2 regions of the Cellulomonas sp. Y8 genome follow, and region 1 is predicted to be linked to the other one. Evidence: riboswitches for the same ligand, from Rfam matches in the RefSeq annotation. Region 1 holds a riboswitch; the other holds the start of a gene.

Region 1 (4,049 bases):
TGGCAGGTGAGCAGCACGGCCCGCCCGGCGCGGGCCTGGTCCGCGAGCGCCCGCAGCACGGCCGTGGTGCCGTGCCGGTCGAGCCCGAACGTCGGTTCGTCCGCCAGCAGGACCGGGCGGTCGTGGACGAGCATCGCGGCCAGGCTCAGCCGGCGCTGCTCGCCGCCGGACAGCCGGTGCGGGTCCCGGTCGGCGAGCGCGGTGAGGCCGGACCGGGCGAGCGCGGCGGCCACCCGCGCGTCCGTGGCGGGGCCGGGCGGCAGCCCGACGGCGACCTCCGCCGCCACCGTGCGCCCCGCGAGCTGGTGCTCGGGGTTCTGCACGACCAGCCCGGGGCGCGCGCCCTCGACGACGCCCGCGAGCGGGGGCAGCACGCCCGCGAGGGTGGCGACGAGCGTGGACTTGCCCGAGCCGTTGGCCCCGACGACCGCCACGACCTCGCCGGCCCGCAGCCGGAGGTCCACGTCGCGGAGCACGGGCTCCGCGGCTGGCCGACGGCGGGCCGCTCGACCCGCGGGCCGCCGGCCGACCGCCAGCCCCCGGGCGGCCAGCAGCACCTCCCCCCGTCCGGCGGCCGGGGCGCGCGCCGGCGGCGCCTCCTCGGCCAGCCCCGGCAGCAGGTCGAACGCCCCCGGCTCCCCCACCGCGCCCCCGAGCGCCACCGCGAGCTCGACGTCCTCGGGCAGCCAGCAGCCGCGGGCGAGCAGCTCGTGCCCCGCCTCCCGCGCCACGTCGGCCGCGGGACCGTCGTGGGTGACCCGCCCGTCGGCGGACAGCACCACCCACCGACCGGGCAGGCCGGCCACGCCCGAGTCCCCCGCGAGCGCGTCCAGCCGGTGCTCGACCAGCACGCACGCCGCGCCCGTCGACGCCCGCGCCGCGGCCAGCGCCGCCCGCACCGCCTCGGCGCCGTCGGCGTCCAGCATGGACGTCGGCTCGTCGAGCAGCAGGAGCCGGGGGCGGGTCACCACCGCGGCCGCGAGCGCGACCCGCTGCAGCTCGCCGCCGGAGAGCGCGTCCGTGCGGCGGCCGGCCAGGTGCGCGGCGCCCGCGGCCCCGAGCGCCGCCGCCACCGCCGGCCCGATCGCGCCGGGCGGCGTCCCGAGGTTCTCCAGCGGGAAGGCGACCTCGTCCGCGACGTCCGCCAGGCAGACCCCGGTCTCGGGGTCCTGCGCGAGCACCCCGACCACGTCCGCGAGCGCCGCGACGCCGTGCTGCGCGACGGAGCGGCCCGCGACCACGACCCGTCCCGAGAGCCGCGCGGGCACCGCGTGCGGGACGGCGCCGTGCAGGCACCGCAGCAGCGTCGACTTGCCCGCGCCGGACGGGCCGAGCACGAGCACCTGCTCCCCCGGCGCCAGCCGCAGGTCGACGGGGCCGACGCCCGCGCCGCCGTCGAGCACCGCCTCGAGCCCGGCGACGTCGAGCACGGCTGCCGGACCCGCCGCCTGCTCAGCCACGCCGCGCCACGGGCTCGCGTCCGACGGCCGCCGCGCGCCCGATCGCGAACCCGTCCAGCACCCCGGTGCGGTGCAGGGCGTCGACGACCACCTTCGCCAGCAGCCCGCCGAGGACGACGCCCGACGCGGCCTGCAGCACGAACCGCAGGACGAGCACGTCCTGCCCGTACCAGCCGAACCGGAACGCCGACCACCCGAACACGAGCGTCGCGCCGAGCAGCCCCGAGACGGCGAACCGGGTCCAGCCGAACCGCCGGTACCGCCCGAGCGCGAACGGGATCTCGCTGCCGAGGCCCTGGAGCAGCGCGGCGACGACCAGCAGCGGCCCGACCGGCGACCCGAGGAACACCACCTCGACCACGGAGGCCAGCACCTCGGCGAGCACGCCGACGCCGGGCCGCCGGATGATCGCGACCGCGATCGGCGCCACCAGCAGCCAGCCGCCGAGCAGCACGTGCTGCGCGAGGTCGCCCGCGGGACCCATCAGCACCGCGAGCCCGTTCCACGCCTGGACCAGCGCCCAGTACAGGAACCCGAAGACCACCCCGAGGACGACCATGAGCACGATGCCCTTCAGCGCGAGCGGCTCGCGCAGCCGCCCGCCCGGGACGCGCTCAGCCACGGGACCGGGTCGGGCTGTTGAGCGAGAAGGTGACGTGGCTGGTGACGTGCTGGACGCTGCGGCCGACCCGCGCCCACGCGCCGACGACGGTCTCCACGAGCGCGCCCACGTCGCCCTCCAGCCGCGTGACGAAGTGCTCGGAGCCGCGGAAGGTCCCGTTCCCCCGCGCCAGCTCGATCGCCGCCTCGATGTCGCGCATGTGATCGGGCTCCACCCCGGCCCGGACGTCGTCCGCGAGCGGGTACAGCGCCCACTCGGCCGCGCCCGACCGGCCGGTGCGCCGGCCCGGCGGCAGCGCGACCGCGCGCGGGCCCGCACCTCCGGGCAGCGCGCACCGCACCTCGCCGGGGCAGCCGCGGGACAGGTGCAGCGTGACCGCCGCGTGCTCGCCGGTGGCGGCCACCGCGTCGACGAGGTCCGTGACGTACCGGAGCAGGTCCGCCTCGGCGCCGCCGACGTAGGTGCTCACGTCGCCGGTCTGCACGACCAGGCCGTCCGTGGCCACGGAGCCGAGCACGCCGAGGATCGTCTCGGCGTACCGGTCGGACATCACCGCGACGGTGACGCGGGCGCCGACCCCGAACCGGAGCGGGTCGGCCACCAGGTCGGCGGCCTCCGCGGGCCGGGCGGGCGTCGACGGCGGTGTCGGGATCATGCGTCCTCCTGTGCTGGTCGGATCAGCACGGGAGGACGGCGGACGGGTGCCCGGCATCCTGCGAGATGTCGCTCCCTGCGCTGGCATGATCCAGATCAGGTTCTACGGTCGGAGTTCGAGTACTCCCTCTCAGCCCGGCTCACCGGACTCCCGTGCTCACCCGCACGCTAGCAGCCCCGGGACGCCCGGGCGGCGTCCTAGGCTGACCCCGTGAGCAGGTCCAAGAACGCGCCGTCTGGGACGCCCGCGCTGGTCGCGCTGGCCGCCGCCGGGGTCCCGCACACGGCGCACGCGTACGACCACGACCCCCGCAGCACGGTCGGCTACGGCCTGGAGGCCGCCGAGGTGCTCGGCATCGACTCCGAGCAGGTCTACAAGACCCTGATGGCGTCGGTCGACGGGACGCTCACCGTCGCGGTGGTGCCCGTCGCGGGGAAGCTCGACCTCAAGGCGCTGGCCCACGCGGTCGGCGGCAAGAAGGCCGTGATGGCCGACCCCGCCGCGGCGGAGCGCGCCACGGGGTACGTGGTCGGCGGCATCTCCCCGCTCGGCCAGAAGACCGCGCACCCGACCGTCGTCGACGAGACCGTGCAGCTGTTCGACACGGTGTTCGTGTCGGGCGGCCGCCGGGGCCTCGACGTCGAGCTGGCCCCGGACGACCTGATCCGGCTCACCTCGGCCACGGTGGCGGACATCGCGCGCGGCTGACCGCCCGCGCGTCCGCCACCGGACCGCCGCTACCGCGCGCTCCGCGCCAGCGTCCGCACCCCCACGAGCAGCCCGAGGCCGGCGGTCAGCACCGCCGCCACCGCGCCCCACGCGACCGTCGAGGACGCCAGGTCCCCGGCGAACAGCGCGCGCTCGGCGTCCACGACGTACCGCAGCGGGTTCACGTCCGCCGCGGCCTGCATCCACTGCGGCCCCGTCTCCAGCGGCAGCAGCATCCCGGACAGGATGAGCAGCGGGAACAGCAGGGTCTGCTGCACGGCCCAGAACATCCAGTCCTGCTTCCGGACCGCGATCGCGAGCGCGTAGGACAGCGACCCGATCCCGACGCCGAACACCGCGAGCAGCACCAGCCCCAGCAGCGCGCCGGCCGGGCTGAACGAGAACCCGAACGGCAGCATCACCGCCACGACGACGACCGACTGCGCCACGATCGGCACCATCTCCTTCCAGGACCGGCCGACCAGCTGCGCCGACCGGGCCAGCGGGGTGACCAGCAGCCGCTCGTGGGCGCCGGTCTGCATCTCGAACAGCAGGTTCGCCCCGGTCGTCGACGTCCCGAACAGCGTCGTCATCACGAGGATCC
Region 2 (4,049 bases), 1.1 Mb from region 1:
CGTCGGCCCCGGTGCCGCCGCGGTCGTCGTGGCCGTCGTCGGCCGCCGCGAAGCACGCGATCCCGAACCGGCCGCCGGGCCGGACCGTGCGCTCGAGCAGCGCGCGGTACGACACCCGGCGGTGCGGCGGCAGGTGGTGGAAGCAGCCGGAGTCGTAGACCAGGTCGTAGGGCTCGGCGGGCGGCTGCCACCGGAAGATGTCGGCGCGGGCGAACCGCACGTCCACCCCGGCCTCGGCGGCCCGCTCCCGGCCCCACGCGACGGCCGTCGCGGACAGGTCCAGCGCGTCGACGGCGCACCCCTGCTGCGCGAGCCAGACGGCGTTCCGGCCGGGGCCGCAGCCGAGCTCGAGCACGCGGGTGCCGGGGCCGAGCGGCAGGCGGCCGTCGGCGGCCCAGGCGACCAGGCTCTCGTCCGGCGCCCACCGGAAGAACGGCACGGGGCGGTCGCGGTCGGCGTAGAACCCGTCCCAGAAGTCGGCGCCGCCCCGGTCCGTCCAGCGGTCGGCGCGCTCGGCGAACAGCAGGTCCATCAGGGCCAGGACGTCGTCGACGGTGTGCACGGAGCGGCCGGCGCCGACGGCGGGTCGGGGGGGAGGGCTGCGCGGGAGTCTGAGGCACGGCTGACCTGCACCTTCGTCGGTGGACGGGGTGCTCAGGCTAGGCCGCGCCGGGGCCCCGCGGGCGGGACCTCCGGCCGTCGACGTGCGGGCGGTCAGGCCTTCGGCAGGCGGCGGTTCTTGTCCACCCGCTCGACGAACTTCTTCGTGCCGCGGGTCGCGAACACCCGAGCGACCGTGACGGCGGCGGCGGTGATCGCGGCGGCCGCGACGACCTCGGCGATGCGCGGGTCGTCGTCGTCCTCGGGCTTCGGCGGCTTGTGCCCGGACGCCGCCTTCCACGCCGCGTCCACCGCCTTGCCGGCAGCCCAGGCGACGGCGCCCGCGACCACCAGGCCGGTGATCTTCGCGAACGTGGACTGGGTCTCTTCGTCGGCCACGGGACCTCCTGCGTCGGGACGGCTGTGCTCCGCCCCACGCTAGCGCCGCCGGTGCCGCACCGCAGGTCAGCCGGTGCCGGGCCGGGGGCGCGCCGCGCCGGTGTAGGGTCGGCCCCGAACGACAGGGGAGCGTCCCGGGCCGTGCGTGACACCGCGGCCCGACCGACGCTGAGAGTGCGGACGGAATCCGCAGACCCTCGCACCTGATCCGGTTAGCACCGGCGTAGGGAGTCGGGATCTCAGTCGCCCCGTGCCGTCGTGCTCCCCGGGGCGCGCCGACGCGGTGCGGCCCCCTCGGTGCACATCGAGGAGGAACCACCATGGCGCGCACGCGCGCACGCCGCCGGGCACCCCGGCGGACCACCACGGCCGGCCTGGCCGCGGTCGCCGGCGTCCTGGCGCTGACGGCCTGCTCCGTCACGGGGTCGGGCTCGGGCTCGGACGCGGCGTCCGGCTCCGGCACGGGCGACACGTCCGGGACCGTCACGCTGGTCACGCACGACTCGTTCCACGTGAGCGACGGCCTGCTGGAGCAGTTCGAGGCCGAGACCGGGCTGACGGTGAAGCAGGTCGCGCCCGGCGACGGCGGGGCGCTGGTCAACCAGCTGATCCTGACCAAGGACGCCCCCCTCGGCGACGTGGTCTACGGCATCGACAACACCTTCGCGTCGCGGGCGATCGACGAGGGCGTGCTGGAGCCGTACCAGTCGCAGGCCCCCGCCGCGGCCGACGCCGAGCAGTACGCGCCCGACGCGTCGCACTCGCTCACCGCCGTCGACACGGGCGACGTCTGCCTGAACGTCGACCACGCCTGGTTCGCCGAGCGGGGGATCGCGGAGCCGACGTCGCTCGAGGACCTCACCGACCCGCAGTACAAGGACCTGACGGTCGTCACCAACGCGGCGACCAGCAGCCCGGGCCTCGCGTTCCTGCTGGCGACCGTCGGCGCGTTCGGCGAGGACGGCTGGCAGCAGTACTGGACGGACCTGACGGCCAACGGGCTGAAGGTCGCCGAGGGCTGGTCCGACGCCTACTACACGGACTTCTCCGGCGGCGGGGGCGGCGGCCCGCGGCCGATCGCGCTCTCCTACGCGTCGAGCCCGCCCGAGACGATCCCGGAGGGCGGCGGCGAGCCGACGACCGGCGCGCTGCTCGGCACCTGCTTCCGGCAGGTCGAGTACGCGGGCGTGCTGGCCGGGGCGCAGAACCCCGAGGGCGCGCAGCAGCTGGTCGACTGGCTGCTGTCCGACGCGGTCCAGGCCGACATCCCCGGGTCCATGTACATGTACCCGGTGAGCACGGCCGTCGACCTGCCGGAGGCGTGGGCGCAGTGGGCGCCGCTGTCGGACGCGCCGTACGAGGTGCCGCTCGACGACATCGCGGCGAACCGCGACACCTGGGTCCGCGAGTGGACCGACCTGGTCGTCGGCTGAGGCGCGGCTGACCCGATGAGCACCGCGACGCGGACGCCCCCGACCGGCACCGGCCGGCCGGGGGTGCCCGCGCGCCCGGGCGCCGCCGGCGGTGCGCCGGGTCGGCCGCCGCTGCGTGCGCCCTCCCGCGCCTGGGCGCTCGGCCGGGCCGGGTCGTGGGCGCTCGCCGCCGCCGTGCCCCTGGTGTTCCTCGGCACGTTCTTCGCGTGGCCCGTGCTGTCGCTGGTCGGGCGGGGCTTCCTGCCGGACGGCGCGCTGGACCTGTCCGGGTTCGCGGACGTGTTCTCCCGGCCGCGGACCTGGCGGATCGTCGGGCTGACCCTGGCCCAGGGCGCGATCGGCACGGTGCTGTCCGTGCTGCTCGGCGTGCCCGGCGCGTACGTGCTGTACCGGTGCCGGTTCCGCGGGGTGGGCGCGCTCCGGGCGTTCGTGACCGTGCCGTTCGTGCTGCCGACCGTGGTGGTCGGCGTGGCGTTCCGCGCGCTGCTCCGGGAGAACGGACCGCTCGGCTTCCTGCACCTGGACGGCACGTTCGCGGCGATCGTCGCGGCGCTGGTGTTCTTCAACTACGCCGTCGTGGTGCGGACGGTCGGCGGGCTCTGGCAGCGGCTCGACCCGCGCCCCGAGCAGGCCGCGCGTTCGCTCGGCGCGTCGCCGGCCCGGGCGTTCTGGACGGTGACGCTGCCGGCGCTGACGCCCGCGATCGTGTCGGCGGCGTCGCTGGTCTTCCTGTTCTGCGCGACCGCGTTCGGCACGGTGCTGGTGCTCGGCGGGATGCGGTACGGCACCGTCGAGACCGAGATCTGGATCCAGACCACGCAGTTCCTCGACCTGCGGGCCGCCGCGGTGCTGTCGGTGGTGCAGGTGGTCGTGGTGGTCGCGGCGCTGGCGGTCGCCGGGCGGGCGCGGGCGCGGCGCGAGCGGGCGCTGTCCCTGGTGGCGCCGGGGTCGGCCGGCGCGGGGCCGACCCGGCCGCACGGGGTGCCCGCGGCCGTGACCGGGGTCGTCCTGGTGCTGCTGGCGCTGCCGCTCGGCGCGCTGCTGCTCGGATCGCTGCGCACGGGCGACGGGTGGGGGCTGGACCACTACCGGGCGCTCGGCACCACCGGCGGCCGGAACGCGCTGACGGTGACCGTGTGGGAGGCGCTGGGCAACTCGCTGCGGATCGCCGTCGACGCGACGCTGCTGGCCCTGCTGGTCGGCTGCCTGGTCGCGCTCGTGGTGTCGCGGCGACCCCGGGCCCGGGCGGCGCGCCGCGCGGTCGGCGTGCTGGACGGGGCGTTCATGCTGCCGCTCGGGGTGTCCGCGGTGACCGTCGGGTTCGGTGCGCTGCTCACGCTCGGGCACCCGTTCGGCATCCAGACCGACCTGCGCAGCAGCGGCATCCTGGTGCCGATCGTGCAGGCCGTGGTGGCCGTGCCCCTGGTGGTGCGGACCGTGCTTCCCGTGCTCCGGGCGATCGACCCCCGGCTGCGCGAGGCCGCGGGCACGCTCGGCGCGGGGCCGGGCCGCGTCCTGCTGGGGGTCGACGGCGCGCTCGCGGCGCGGTCGATCGGGCTGGCCGTCGGGTTCGCGTTCGCGGTGTCGCTGGGGGAGTTCGGCGCGACGTCGTTCCTC

What was found. Region 1 has a riboswitch for thiamine pyrophosphate ahead of FKM96_RS15670 (YkoF family thiamine/hydroxymethylpyrimidine-binding protein). Riboswitches for the same ligand answer to the same signal wherever they lie in the genome.
Region 2: it holds a riboswitch for thiamine pyrophosphate, as region 1 does, so the genes downstream of both, FKM96_RS10815 (thiamine ABC transporter substrate binding subunit) here and FKM96_RS15670 (YkoF family thiamine/hydroxymethylpyrimidine-binding protein) in region 1, are expected to answer to the same signal.

The regions. Positions count from the first base shown of each region.
Region 1 is NZ_CP041203.1:3,457,332-3,461,380, reverse strand. Features, by position in the region: gene FKM96_RS15680 (ABC transporter ATP-binding protein) at 1-1,460, opposite strand, end outside; gene FKM96_RS15675 (ECF transporter S component) at 1,453-2,082, opposite strand; gene FKM96_RS15670 (YkoF family thiamine/hydroxymethylpyrimidine-binding protein) at 2,075-2,737, opposite strand; TPP riboswitch at 2,793-2,901, opposite strand; gene ybaK (Cys-tRNA(Pro) deacylase) at 2,948-3,445, shown strand; gene FKM96_RS15660 (ABC transporter permease) at 3,475-4,049, opposite strand, start outside.
Region 2 is NZ_CP041203.1:2,378,105-2,382,153, forward strand. Features, by position in the region: gene FKM96_RS10805 (class I SAM-dependent methyltransferase) at 1-562, opposite strand, end outside; gene FKM96_RS10810 (DUF4235 domain-containing protein) at 715-999, opposite strand; TPP riboswitch at 1,113-1,246, shown strand; gene FKM96_RS10815 (thiamine ABC transporter substrate binding subunit) at 1,320-2,432, shown strand; gene FKM96_RS10820 (iron ABC transporter permease) at 2,448-4,049, shown strand, end outside.